Regions from separate parts of the Selenomonas sp. oral taxon 149 str. 67H29BP genome, predicted to be linked through region 2. Evidence: riboswitches for the same ligand, from Rfam matches in the RefSeq annotation. Region 2 holds a riboswitch; the other holds the start of a gene.

Region 1 (7,301 bases), 230 kb from region 2:
ATGACTATACTGAGGAGAAGAGCCGTCTTCATCTCTTTCTGCCCAACGATTGCAGTAAACGGGTAAACTGTTCTATGTTTCATTGACCTGTCCTCTTATTGCATTGTACAGCTACGTTCAGCGACTCCTTCATCGCCGCACGCTTCAGTGCACATTCGGCATCGGAGGCGGCGGGATGTCCCTGCTCAGCCCTGCGTGCATAGCACGCGCCGCCGCAGGCGGAAAAATCCACACACGTCCTGCAGAACGCCATAGCATTCTGCATCTCCTGCGCCACCTCTTTCTGGCGCTGCACATCAATGCCACGTTCCACATCGCCGAGCAGAAAGTGCGCATCGCCGACAAAGGAGGAACAGGCGTAGATATTTCCAAGCGCGTCAACGTGTACCCCCGCCCCGTTCATCGCATGACAGTGGGAAAATCCACTGCCTGTGCGCTGGGCAAGACACGCCGCCTGCTCCATCTGGCTAATCGCCATAGAGTGGCCGATCATTCGCCCGAGTTTGCGGTTCAGCGCAAAAACCGCTTCCATCGCCTGCGCCATGTCCTCGGCCCGTGCGCTGCGAACGGCAGAGCCACGCCCCTGTGGCCGCAGGAGATCAAAGCCCACACGGCGCACATTGCCGAGATAGTATGCCATCTCGACAACACCGGAAAGCTCTGTAACATTGTCCGCTGTGACGACTGTGGTCAGGCCGATCTCCATGCCGCACTGCGCAAGCTGACGAATCCCTGCGATAACATCCGCTGCCGTACCTCTGCCGTCAGGATAACAGCGAAGTGCATCGTGCACAGCAGGTCTACCGTCAAGGCTGACGCCGATCCCAATGCGCGCACGACGCAGAAAAGTCGCCGTCTCCTCGGTCAGCAATGTTCCGTTGGTCTGCAAATCCATGCGTGCCGGGATACGCTTGCTGCGCACGTAGTCTGCCATCTGACGCAGCAGCGGCAGTGCAAGGAGGGGTTCTCCCCCCGAGAACTGCAGGATAAAGGGCATTTTGCCCGTCGCCGCAAGGTCGATGGCACGCCGCGCCGTCTCCCATGTCATCGTGCGTCTGTCCTGCGCTGCGGCATAGCAGTAGCGACACGCAAGGTTACAACTTCCGGTAAGGCTCATGACGAGCATGCGCAGTGGTACTGCCCCGATGCCCTTACTTTTCATCGGCAAAGCGCTCCGGATAGACAGCGCGTGCCAATGCGTAGACAGCATCTGCCGCATTCTGTGAAGTATTGTAACGATACCGATCCGGAACCACATAGAGGTGATTTTCCTGCACGGCCTTCACATGGATAAACAAGGGGTCTCTGCAGAGTTTTTCGCGAAATTCCTCCGTCGTTTTCCCCTCTGTACTCCACGTCGGCAGTAGGAATACGTCGGGGTTGAGTGCCACCACCTGCTCCATCGAGACCGCAGTCGTCGCCGTCAGCCCCGCCATCGCCACACCATTGCGCAGGGAGGCACGGCGGCACATATCGTCAAAGAGCCCATCCTTGCGTCCAAACACACCGCTGAACGCAAATGCAACGACGATGGGGCGCTCCTCCTCCGGGATGTCTCCAACGCGCCGCTCCACATCAGCGAGAAGGGCACGTTTTTCGGCGATGCGTGCGGCGGCATTTTCCTCCTGTCCAATCAGGCGTCCAACCGTCTCAATGCGCGCAAAGATGTCCTCGAGGTTATTCGGCGTACGTGAGACAAAGACGGGAATCCCCAAATCGCGCAGGCTGTCCACCAGCTCCTTCGGTATGCCGTCAATCGCAAGGACAAGATCTGGATCCAGTGCCGCAACGCGCTCCGGACTTCTGTCCTTGAGTTTGACGGATACGGCGCGTGCCTCTTCCGTCATGCAGGATATTCCCGGATCATCCACCGTGGAGGTGAGCCCCGCGATCTGCTCTGGCGGAGCGATCCCAAGGAGAATCTCATCCATCCCTCGTCCCAGTGACACGATCCGATGCGGTCTTTCCGTGACAACGACCTCCGCCCCGGTATCATCCGTTCCGCGATAGAATACCTCTCCATCGCCCCCTCCTCGCGCCCCGTTCCCACATCCTGCAAGGAGAAGAAGGCAGCCCGCGACAAAGAGTGCATAGAGCAGCCACTTAGAAGGCATGGGTATATGCGTATTGCAGTTTCTTTGCATGCTTCATTCTTCGTCACCTTTCTTCATCCTGCATCGATGAACCTGCACGCAAAACGAGAAGATGCACATCAAAAGACCCCTCCTGCATACACAGAAGGGGTTTTTACACAACAAAGGATCACGCTGTATCCGCAGACACACTGGAATCCCCATCCCTATCACTCGCAGGTCAAACGGCGATTGTCAATCAGGCAGTTCTCCTGGCTCCAGTTCCTCGCGCACCTGCGCCTTCCCGAGGGAAATCCCTCAGTGGCGGAGACAATGTCCCCATGCAGGGTTGCTCACTGATACAGTGGCGTGACCGCTCCGGCTTGATGGGAAAATACGTTTCCTTACCGGATTCTCTATTATATCTCTGCAAACTGTCAAACGACCTGGCAGTTCGCGCCGATACCTGATCCACTTCATATAAAGTTTTCATAAAACGCATTTATAGTAACATTGGAAGAATTGCTTGTCAATACGACAAAGGGATATTTTACAAATCATCTCAATACGCTGGGATTTTTCCGAGTCTATTTTTCCAGCAAATAGAGATAGTCCCCATAGCCCTCCTCCTCCATGTCCTCCTTCGGGATGAACCGCAGGGACGCACTGTTGATGCAGTAGCGCAGCCCACCCGTTGCGGCGGGGCCATCGTCAAATACATGCCCGAGATGCGCGCCGCTCGCTGCTGCCGTGACCTCGGTACGCACCATGCCGTGCGAGCGATCTTCCTGCTCTGCAATCAGCGCCGCATCGATCGGACGTGAGAACGCCGGCCAGCCGCAGCCCGAGTCATATTTATCCGTGGAGACAAAAAGCGGCTCGCCCGTCGTGATGTCACAGTAGATACCCGCACGGAACTCGTGATCGTATTCGTTGCGGAAGGGCGGCTCTGTCGCCTTCTCCTGGGTAACGGCGTACTGCAGATCCGTGAGACGTTCTCTGAGTTCAGCCTTTGTCGGCTTTTCATCATGACGCACGTTTTTCTTCTCCCCCATCGGTTCGGCTTCCGCACGTTTCTCACGCATCGCAGCGATGAGCGCAGGGGAGATATGGCAGTAACCGTTGGGATGCTTCTCGAGATACTCCTGATGATCGTCTTCTGCACGATAAAAGTTCACGATCGGTCCCATCTCGACAGCCGTCTTCTGACCGAGACGATTCTGCAGTGCGTCCAACGACGCACGGATGATCGATGCATCCTTGCCGCCGTCTGCCTTCACATAGTAAATGCCCGAACGATACTGCCGCCCGACGTCGTTGCCCTGCCGATCGACTGCCGTCGGGTCGATGGAGTCGTAAAATGCGGTAAGAAGCTGATCGAGCGAAATGATGTGCGGATCATAGATAACGTGAACCGCCTCCGCATGCCCGCTGCCGCTGCATACCTCCGCATAGGAAGGATGGGCACTCATACCGTTTGCATAGCCGCACTCTGCAGAGACAACGCCCGGCACCAGACTGAGGTAGAGTTCCGTCCCCCAGAAGCAGCCGCCGGCGAGATAGATCTCCTTCTGTCCTGCGGCAGCTTGGTTCTCCTGCACGATCTCACGCGGCATCTCACTCGACGACGATGCGGGTGCACCGCAGCCGCCGATGCAGCTGAGCAGGCCGAGGGCACAGATACCGCGCAATAGTAATGCATTCATGATAATCTCCTTTCAGCAAGAATCAAAGATTACGGCTTGATCTCACTTGCCGGAGGGAGCTGCCAGTCGATGGGCGTCTCCCCCACACGCGTGAGGAAGTCGTTGACACGCGAGAATGGATGACTGCCGAAGAAGCCGCGGTGCGCTGAGAGGGGGCTCGGATGCGGCGACTCGACGATGAGATGGCGCGGATTCGTGATCAGGCTGCGTTTCTTCCGTGCAGGACTGCCCCAGAGGATGAAGGCGAGCGGTTTCTCACGTGCCCCGAGGAGGCGAATGATGGTATCAGTGAACCGCTCCCACCCGCGTCCCGCGTGTGATGCCGCCGCATGAGCGCGCACGGTAAGAAGGGTGTTGAGGAGGAGCACGCCCTGCCGCGCCCACGGGATGAGACAGCCGTGATCGGGCGGGACGATTCCGAGATCGTCCTGCATCTCCTTGTAGATATTCAGCAGCGACGGCGGCGGATCAACGCCGACCTGCACGGAAAATGACAGCCCATGCGCCTGTCCGTCTCCATGGTAGGGATCCTGACCAAGAATGACGACCTTCGTATCGGCAAAGCTTGTGTAGTGCAGTGCATTAAAGATCGAATACATATCGGGGTACACACGCCGTGTACGGTACTCCTCAATGAGGAATGCGCGCAGCTCACGATAGTAGGGCTGCGCCATCTCATCCGCAAGGAGTTCCTGCCAATCATTTTGGAAAATTGCCTTTGCCATGCTAAACTCTCTCGTAAACTTCAAATATGCAGTCTTGCCCTGTGCTGCTGCTTGTCATGGAAAATCCATCCAGCGAAGGAAAAAAGACATCTGCATCGTAGCTGCCCGAAAGACGTGTCACATACGCCCGCCATACATACGGCAGAAGCAGGCGGTAGCATGCTGCGCCGCCGATCACAAAGATCGGACGCGCCTCCTCCGCCGTCAGGCGCCCCAGAAGACGCCAGAGTGCCAAGATGTCGGCTGCTGCATAGAATCCGTCTATCTTCTGCATCGTTCGTGAGAGGACGATATTCGCACGCCCCACGAGCGGACGCCTCCCCGGCAGACTCTCCATTGTACGCCGTCCCATGACGACGATGCTGCCCATCGTCATACTGCGAAAATGTGCCATATCCTCGGGGCAGTCGGTGAGCAGATGCCCCGCCCGTCCGATCCCGCCCGCATCATCCACTGCCGCGATGAGTTCGAGCGGGTACGGGGCAGATACTTCGGGGGCACGCACAATCCCCGATGCATCCGCCTCCTCCCGCCATGCGGAAATTGGTCTGCCGTCAACGCAGAGCGTCGATGCGATCTCCGCCAGCGGAACGAGCACAAAGGCACGCTCCGTCAGATAGGGGTGCGGCAGAGTCAGCCGCTTCTGTGCAGACGTGACGCCGTCCACATGGAGCAGATCGAGATCTATCGTACGTGCGCCCCAATGCTCATGCCGCACGCGCCCGAGTTCCCGTTCGATGCACTGCATCGCCGCGAGCAGCTCCTCGGGCGTACGGTCAAACGTGATGCGCGCGGCGGCATTCAAAAAAGGCGGCTGATCTGTCTTGCCCCACGGCGGCGTCTCATAAAATGCAGAGACACGCTCCACACGAATGCCGTCCTGTTCCGACAGCCGCCGCAGTGCCGCGCGCATCGTCTCACCGCGTTCGCCGAGATTTGCCCCAAGCCCGATATACGCTGTCCGTGCCATCACTGTCCCCTGTCCCGCGTGATGGAGATCCCGACATCCGCAAAGATACCCGCGATCGGCGCAGCAGGTTTATGCACGGTGAGCGTAATGGAATGGACCCGAGGGAATGCCGCAAGAATCTGTGCCGCAGCATCCTCCGCAATGGTCTCAAGCAACGCCTTCGGTGCTCCCTCGATCACCCGACGTATCAGCTCATAGACCTCAGCGTAGTTCACGGTGTTCCGAAGATCGTCCGTCTCCCCTGCCGCACGCAGATCAAGCCCCAGCTCCACATCCGCCTCGAACGACTGCGGCACTTCCCGCTCATGAGGAAGGACACCATGACAAGCCATAAAGCGCATACCGTGCAGAAAAATACGATCCATCCTACGCCCCCAATATTGCATCCGTCATGCGGCACATCCGCGCAATCGGCTTCACATCATGCACGCGCACAATGGATGCACCGCGCAGAATACCAAGGACGCACGCCGCCCCCGTAGCCTCCATGCGTTCCGTGACGGGCAGATCAAGCGCCGCCCCGATAAAGCTTTTGCGGCTCGCACCGAGCAGCACGGGATAGTCTGTTCCGTCATAGGAGATAAGCTCGTCCATGCGCCGAAGAACGTGCATATTCTGCTCTGCCGTCTTGCCGAAACCGATGCCGGGGTCGAGGATGAGATTGTCCCGTGCCAGTCCTGCCGCATCCGCCGCTGCAAAGGAACGCGCGAAAAAATCCCGCATTGCGTTGATGATGTCTCCCGCGTATACCGTTCCGTTCTGATTGTGCATCACGACGACGGGCGCATGCATCTCTGCCGCCGCATGCGCCATCGCCCCCGGCTCCTCGGCGTACTGAAGCCCCCATATATCATTCAGGAGATGCGCGCCCGCACGCAGCGCCGCGCGCGCCGTCTCCGCCTTGAACGTATCCACGGAAACGGGCACGGGGCATGCGGGCAAAACGGCTTCGAGGAACGGCAGCAGCCGCTCCGTCTCCTCCGCCGCGCTCATCGGCACAAAGCCGGGACGGCTGGACTCCGCCCCGACGTCGATGATGTCCGCCCCGTCCCGCACCATCTCCTCCATGTGGCGGAGCGCATCGTCGCGCGTGTTCCACTTGCCGCCGTCAGAAAACGAGTCCGGCGTCACGTTCAGAATCCCCATGACAAGCGTCCGCCCGCCAAGGGTCAGTTCCTTCCCGTCAGCAAAGCGATAGTGTCGATTCGCCGTCATCCTGTGCTCCTCTCTCCATCCCAAGCATCGTCCATGCCTGCATCCGTGATGCTGCATCCGTGCGAAATATGCCGCAGGACGCCGACGTCGTTGTCCGTGCACCGTGTGCTCGTGCGCCGCGCATCATCATGCAGAGCTGCTGCGCATCGAGGACGACAAGCACGCCTTCCGCCCCAAGTCCGCACTCGATCTCACGCGCGATGTCCCCCGTCAGCCGTTCCTGCAGCTGAGGACGGCGCGCCATCGACGCGACCAGCCGCGCAAATACGCCAAAGCCCGCCACGCGGCCCGCATGGGGCTGGTAGACGATGTGCGCCGTGCCGAAGAACGGCAGCAAATGATGCTCACACATCGAATAAAATGGAATGGCGCGTACGGCAACGAGGCCGTCCGTCTCCTCCGTCAGGACATCCGCCCAAAGTTCCGCCCTATCTTCATGCAGCCCCGCAAAGAGCTCCGCATAGAGCTGTGCGGCACGCAGCGGCGTCTCCTCCATCCCCTGCGCCGCAGTGTCTACGCCAAGTGCTGCGAGAAATTCACGCATGGCGCGTACGGCGCGCGGAAGATCCGCCGCGTACTCTGTCTCCATCTCCGTCCCCCCGTTTCCTGCCGG
Region 2 (7,301 bases):
ATACTGGCGCGGCAGTGAGAAGAATAAGATGCTGCAGCGCATCTATGGCACGGCGTTTGAGAAGCAGGAAGAACTCGATGCCTACCTGCACATGTTGGAGGAGGCGGCAAAGCGCGACCACCGAAAACTCGGCAGAGAGCTGGATCTCTTCAGCCTGCACGAGGAGGGACCGGGCTTCCCATTCTTCCATCCAAACGGCATGGCACTGCGCAACGCACTGCTCGACTATTGGCGCGAGGTGCATCGCCGCTACGGCTATCAGGAGATCAGCACGCCTGTGATCCTCAGCCGTAAGCTCTGGGAGACCTCGGGGCATTGGTTCCACTATCGCGAGAATATGTATACCACGGAGATCGACGAAGAGGACTACGCAATCAAGCCGATGAACTGCCCCGGCTGCATGCTCGTCTATCGTTCCCAGCTGCACAGCTATCGCGACCTGCCGCTGCGTCTTGCCGAGCTGGGACTTGTCCATCGTCATGAGCTTTCGGGTGCTCTGCATGGGCTCTTCCGCGTCCGCAACTTCACGCAGGATGATGCGCATCTCTTTGTGACCCCCGATCAGATCGAGGGCGAGATCCAGCACACGATTGACCTCTTCGACGAGGTCTACCGCACGTTCGGTCTGACGTACAAGGCGGAGCTCTCGACGCGCCCCGAGGACTCGATGGGCACGGACGAGATGTGGGAGATGGCGACGAATGGCCTGCAGAAGGCACTGGACAACCGTGGTCTGGACTATGTCGTCAACGAGGGAGACGGCGCATTTTACGGTCCGAAGATCGACTTCCACCTGCGCGACTCCATCGGACGTACGTGGCAGTGCGGCACGATCCAGCTCGATATGAGTCTGCCCGAGAAGTTTGACCTCACCTATGTCGGCGAGGACGGCGAAAAGCATCGCCCTGTCATGCTGCACCGTGTGGTCTACGGATCGATTGAGCGTTTCATCGGCATCCTGATCGAGAACTATGCAGGTGCGTTCCCCGTATGGATGGCACCCGTGCAGGTACGTATCCTGCCGATCACGGAGCGTCATGCCGCATACGCGGAGGAACTGTATAAGAAGATGTTCGACCTTGGCCTCCGCGTCGAGGTGGATGCACGCAACGAAAAGACGGGCTACAAGATCCGTGAGAGCCAGGTCAAGAAGACGCCGTACACGCTGGTGGTCGGCGATCAGGAGATGGAGAGCGGCACAGTCGCCTTCCGCAAGTATGGAGAGAAGGACAGCACAGTCCTGCCTGTCGCGGACTTTATCGCGCTCGTACAGGAAAAAATTGCGACGCGTGCACTGGAGTATTGACAGGATACTCCGATCTGTGGTAATATATCTCACGTTGAAAGCAGAAGCCACCGCTTCTCACCTGCGGGCATAGATGTCTGACGGGTTGCATGAGAGAATGTATGAGGGTGGCTTTATGCCGCCCTTTTCTATTGCCGGATGGCGTAATCATGCGCATCCGTACCAGGAGGTGTTCTTGCCATAAGCAGGGAATCTTTGCGAATCAATGAGGAAATCCATATCCGTGAGGTGCGTGTCACCAGTGCGGAGGGGGAACAGCTTGGCATTATGCTGACGCGCGATGCCCTTCGCATGGCGGAGGAGCAGCATCTCGACCTGGTCGAGGTGGCGCCGAAGGCGAAGCCGCCCGTCTGCCGCATCATGGACTTTGGAAAGTTCCGCTATGAGCAGCAGAAACGTGAGAAAGAAGCGAAGAAGAAGCAAAAGACCATCAGCATCAAGGAAGTCAAGCTGCGTCCGAACATCGACGAGCATGACTTTAATGTCAAGCTGAAGAATGCGCTCCGCTTCGTCGAAGAGGGCAACAAGGTCAAGGTGACGATCATGTTCCGTGGGCGTGAGCTCTCCCATCCGGAACTCGGGCGCGTGGTTCTCGACCGCGTCTCCGAACGGCTGGGCGATCTCGTGTCGATCGAACGCGGTGCGAAGCTCGAGGGAAAGAATATGACGATGATTCTTTCGCCGAAGGTGCAGAAGCCCGCCAAGGCGGCAAAACCCGCGAAGCAGGAAGATAAAGGAGGAAATGGCGATGCCGAAGATTAAAACGCGCCGCGCTGCAGCAAAGCGCTTCACCGTAACAGGGAGCGGAGAATTCCGCCGTAACAAGGCGTACAAGAGACATATTCTGGAGAAGAAGACGCCGAAGCGCAAGCGCAACCTGCGCAAGGCAGCACTTGCTGACAATTCGGACTACAAGCGCATCCGCAAGATGCTCCCCTACGCATAAACGGGGCAATGAAGAGAACCCTACGTGGGTAGGAAACAGGAGGAATTGCTATGCCAAGAGTAAAGAGCGGTGTTACGGCACACCGTCGTCATAAGAAGATTTTGAAGCTTGCCAAGGGCTATCGCGGCTCGCGCAGCAAGCAGTTCAAGAAGGCAAACGAGACCGTCATGAAGGCGCTTTACTATGCGCGCCGTGACCGTCGTGCAAAGAAGGGCACGTTCCGTCGTCTCTGGATCGCACGCATCAATGCAGCAGTGCGTGCGAACGGCATCTCGTACAGCCGCTTTATCGCGGGTCTGACGAATGCAGGGGTCGAGGTCAACCGCAAGATGCTTGCTGATCTCGCCATTGCCGATGCAGCGGCATTCACGCAGCTTGTGAACGTCGCAAAGGAAAATCAGTAAGATGGGAGCAGCCTGATGAGTCATCGGATTCATCAGGCTCTTTTTATACGATGAAAAAGATCGAGACAATCACGAGTGCGGAGAACCCACTCATCCGCCGCCTCTCCGTGCTGGTACGAAGTTCGCGCCGCGCCGCCAAGGAAAATGTATTCTTGGTGGAGGGACTGCGCCTTGCCGAGATGGCAGCGCGCTCAGACGGACAGATCCTACACGCCGTATTGACGGAGCGTGCCTTGGCAGCGGAGCGAGCTGCCATACTGGCAGAGCAGCTGCATCTGCGCGGCGTGCCGGTTAACTGTGTCCCGCCGCGGCTCTTTGCCGCCTGCGCGGAGACGGACGCGCCGCAGGGAATCCTGCTGCTGATGCAGCGTCCCCCCCGCAGATCATTGACCGATCTCGTACACGCGGCGGAGAAAGTACCGTTTTATCTGGCTCTTGATCGTGTGCAGGATCCCGGCAACGTCGGCATGATTCTGCGCACGGCAGATGCAGCGGGCGCAGCGGGCGTGATACTCCTGCGCGGCTGTGCGGATGTATACAGCAGCAAGGTCGTCCGTGCAACGATGGGCTCTCTGTTTTACGTTCCCTTTATCAGCGGCGTCGATGATGAGGAACTCCTGCGTTTCGCACAGGAGCAAAGCCTATATCTCTATGCGGCTGCGTGCGACGCCGATGCTGTGACGCATTTTGCAGCGGATCTGTGCCGCCCCACGATTGTCGTCCTCGGCAACGAGGCAAACGGTGTATCGGAGCGCCTCTTGGGCGCGTGTCAGCACCTCTACGTCCCAATGTGTGGGCAGGCGGAGTCGCTCAACGTCGCCTCGGCCGCCACAGCGATCCTCTATGAGTCGATGCGTCAGCGCAGCTACGCAGGGATATAATAGATATAGTTTTATCACATAGAACTATAAAAAGATTCTTTTATATTATTGACAAAATAAACTAATTTGTAATATCATAAGAGTGAAAAAATTCATATTGTAAGGAAACAGGTGTCGAAAGACTTAATAAGGAATTCGGTATAAGCCGAAGCGGTCCCGCCACTGTAAGAGGAGCCCCGTCATCGTATGCCACTGGAAGAAATTCTGGGAAGGTTTGACAGGGTGAGGAATCTGAGCCAGGAGAATTGCCTGCTTTAACATCACCGTCGATTCGGACGTTGTTCGGAATCGGTACCTGCGAGCGATGGGAAGGGGATCATCTCTGCTTCTTTGTGAAGCAGAGTATCTTCGGCAGGTTTGTTCTGCCGCCTTTTTGAAATGATATGACCGCCTTCGTTCAGAAGGCGGTATTTTTTTGAAAGGAGAGTCCAGTATGTTCTATACTATTGACTGAATATAATGACGGGATTATTTATTTTGGTAATTCTACAGAAATGAGGATAATCTATGTTGTCTCGACGGAAACAAAGACGGCTTGTGTTGGGCGTTATGGGTATGCTGTTGTCTGGTGCGCTGCATCATCCGATGATTGCCGCAGCAAGAGGTACCGCAACTGATACTGGCGGGGAAGAAGAACAGGCATCTGCCATGGTTCAGATGGAGCCGACATCATCGAGTCCTCCGTTGAAATATAGCACTTCTGATATCACCGTCGAGGCGAAGCGTCCCACATGGGAAGATATTCTCTCCCCCGGCACCGTGACCATTATACGCCCAGAGGAGTTCAAGGGCGAACAAAAGACACTGCCTGACTTTCTCAAGATGGTTCCCGGCGTGCATGTACGCGAGGTGCAGGGCAAGGGGCAGTATACGACGGTCACCGTACGTGGCTCGACGGCAGCACAGGTCGGCGTATTCGTCGACGGCGTGCTGACGAACCTCGGCGGCGATGCGGCGGTCGATATCTCGACGATCCCCGTCAGCAATATCGAGCGCATCGAGGTCTACCGCGGCTACATCCCGGCTCGCTTTGCGGGCACCTTCATCGGCGGCATCATCAACGTCGTGACGAAGAAACCGACGGGCGCACATGGATCCGCCGAGATTGGACCGAGCTCCTTCGGCGGGAAAAAAGCCTCCGTTGAGATCACAGCCCCCCTAGGTGCTGGCAGCCTGCTTTTTGGCTACAATCACGAATCGCGTGATGGTGACTTCCCCTACCGCAGCTATGCGGCGGAGCAGTTCTATACAAATACCGACATTGGACGACAGATCGTTGCGACACGGACAGAACTCCAAGGCTACCTCGCTATGACACCAGCAGGGAAAGCCGCGTTTGATATCGCACATGGCGCCGGAGCATGGCAGCAGAATGTAGATGATTGCATCCAGTGGCTGGAGGACAATGGGGGCCGGTTGGTTACTGCTGCGGATGATCCGCACCGCCGGCGGCAATACAATGACTACAGCAATTCGGATCTGCTTGTCAAATGGCAGAATGACGATTGGATGATCAAGGGAACATACAAGACTGTCGATCGGCATCTGCCCGACAGTCTCTGGGTCGATTATCGAAGTTATTTCGATATGATTCAGCCGGGGCTTCTCGTTGATAAATACGATCTCTATAAATACGACAAGCGGCATCAAAAAATCAGTGCAAAGGAGCTGCTCGTACAGCGCCGCTATATAGGAAAGAACTATGAATGGGGCTGGATGGTCGACTACCTCACCCAGAGCAAGGACTACCGCGCCGAGAATATTCACGACGGTCTGCGATACATGATTAAGATTCCCATGCGGGAGTGGAGCCGCTATCGCTCGAAGAAATACAATGTACAGGTGGACGGTACCTATCAGCTCAGCAAGAACAATATGCTCGACTTCCAGATGAATTACTCTCACGAGCGCATGAATATTGACGGCGATGGGCTTAATGAGGTCATCGATGACGTGCAGGCGGGTATCGGCAATCTCTGGGCACAGATGCGCAACCAGTTCGATCAAAATATCTTTAACTTGCAGCTGCAGGATACAATTACGCTTGACAAGAAGCGTTCATGGCAGCTGACGCCTGCCATCCGCTACAATCGTTCACAGATTATAGGATACAGTCAGTTCGGTCGATTCAATCCACTCAAAACATATCGCTGGGTTCACCCGGAGGACAGTCAGGTGGATTCCAAGGTGACATGGCAGCTCGCATTAAAAAAAGAATTCAACAACCACTTTACGATGCGTATGACGGGCGGCACCTACTTCCGCCTGCTCAATATGTACGAAATCGCAGGTGACGGCGCAGGAATCATGCCGGCTCCAATGGATTACAAGGGGAGCGGCGCGAAATTTCCACAGCCCGAGTATGGCAAGCAGTTTGATCTCAGTGCCATTTGGGACGGCAAGTTCCTTGGGGCAGATAATCGAACGACGCTCACATATTTCTGGCGCGATACACAGCGCATGCTCTACCTCTACCGTGCAGGACTCAACTACAGCTCGTACTTCAACGATATGCGCGGGAAGGCGCACGGCATTGAGCTGCAGACGAATTTCCACTGGAAGAAATTCGATCTCGACCTCGAAGGCACGTACCTCAATATAGCGGCGCAGCGCAGGGACTCCTCCCCGGGCGTCCATTATGATTGGTTCGAGGTGCGCCCAACCTATCAACCGAAGTGGGAAGGCAATCTCCGACTGACCTATCGTCCGACGGAGAAGTGGCTCTTCTTCGGTGAGGGACACTATGTTTCGCAGTACTACACGCACTATGCCATCCCGCAGGTCAGGGATCCTGTGGAAAAGGAACTTGCCGGCAGGCCGAGAGCGGCGTTGAAAACAATCAACTTGGGATTCAAGTGGTCGCCGCGCAAGGATATGACGCTGTCGATTGGCTGCAATGACGTGTTCGATGCAGCGTCGAAGCTAAAGGTGCACAGCGTGCAGCGTTACTTAAGCGAACCCAGTTGGGTAAATATCGAGTATCCGCTGCAGGGACGCACTTACTATATGAGCTTCCGCTATGAGTTCTAAAGAATCACCGATAAAAGGAGGAGCATTATGAAATCGCATTTTGGTAAAGTGCAGCGTATGCGGCTTTCTGTTCTCATTATGGGCGGACTGCTCTGTGCTTCGACTGCAAGTGCGGCAAACCTCGTCTCGACCGTCCCATCGGACTACGGAAACAGCGAGATGGGGACCGTGACTGGTTCCCGAGTGACGACGCAGGTGGATGCCGATCCCCAGGTCGGCGTGCTGAAAAACCTCAACCGCGATCCCGCATCCTTTGGCTTCCATCAGAAAGGCAAGAGTATGGTCTTGCTGCGTCAATACACCTATAGCACGACGGAACTGGAAGGGACGAAACTCATCGATCCAAATTCTGCTGGTGCGGCGGCGAGCGTGGCGAGCGGAAAGACGGCAGATGTACCGAATATGCATGCGGCGGCAGGCAGCGATGAATATATTTATATGACCGGCTATGATCTCGGGCAGATCGGTGTCGTGCGCCAAAACGGCAAGCGATTGATGGAAAACAAAAGAGCTGTTGTCAACCTCAAGAATGACATCAAGCAGTACTGCGGCTACAACTTCACCGAGACGTTCAAAAACCTCGACGAAGATTCAAAGGGCGAGAAAGACAAAACCTACACGGGTGACCCTGCAAAAGCACAGGTGCACGGTGAGGCGCTGCTCGTCGAGGGGCGCAGGCTCTATGTGGCGGCGTCCGTCAATCCGCTTGGGGGCTATGATCCCTACGATGACGG

What was found. Region 2 has a riboswitch for cobalamin ahead of HMPREF9166_RS03175 (TonB-dependent receptor). Riboswitches for the same ligand answer to the same signal wherever they lie in the genome.
Region 1: another riboswitch for cobalamin. It lies ahead of HMPREF9166_RS04220 (ABC transporter substrate-binding protein); the one in region 2 lies ahead of HMPREF9166_RS03175 (TonB-dependent receptor).

Annotation. Positions count from the first base shown of each region.
Region 1 covers NZ_GL397087.1:883,682-890,982, forward strand. The annotation lists gene HMPREF9166_RS04210 (ATP-binding protein) at 1-83, opposite strand, end outside; gene HMPREF9166_RS04215 (radical SAM/SPASM domain-containing protein) at 80-1,162, opposite strand; gene HMPREF9166_RS04220 (ABC transporter substrate-binding protein) at 1,152-2,114, opposite strand; cobalamin riboswitch at 2,317-2,557, opposite strand; gene msrB (peptide-methionine (R)-S-oxide reductase MsrB) at 2,660-3,778, opposite strand; gene HMPREF9166_RS04230 (uracil-DNA glycosylase) at 3,808-4,503, opposite strand; gene folK (2-amino-4-hydroxy-6-hydroxymethyldihydropteridine diphosphokinase) at 4,505-5,473, opposite strand; gene folB (dihydroneopterin aldolase) at 5,473-5,838, opposite strand; gene folP (dihydropteroate synthase) at 5,840-6,688, opposite strand; gene folE (GTP cyclohydrolase I) at 6,657-7,277, opposite strand; gene mmuM (homocysteine S-methyltransferase) at 7,225-7,301, opposite strand, start outside.
Region 2 covers NZ_GL397087.1:655,065-662,365, reverse strand. The annotation lists gene thrS (threonine--tRNA ligase) at 1-1,306, shown strand, start outside; gene infC (translation initiation factor IF-3) at 1,502-2,068, shown strand; gene rpmI (50S ribosomal protein L35) at 2,055-2,252, shown strand; gene rplT (50S ribosomal protein L20) at 2,303-2,656, shown strand; gene HMPREF9166_RS03180 (RNA methyltransferase) at 2,707-3,537, shown strand; cobalamin riboswitch at 3,630-3,805, shown strand; gene HMPREF9166_RS03175 (TonB-dependent receptor) at 4,087-6,567, shown strand; gene HMPREF9166_RS03170 (autotransporter outer membrane beta-barrel domain-containing protein) at 6,595-7,301, shown strand, end outside.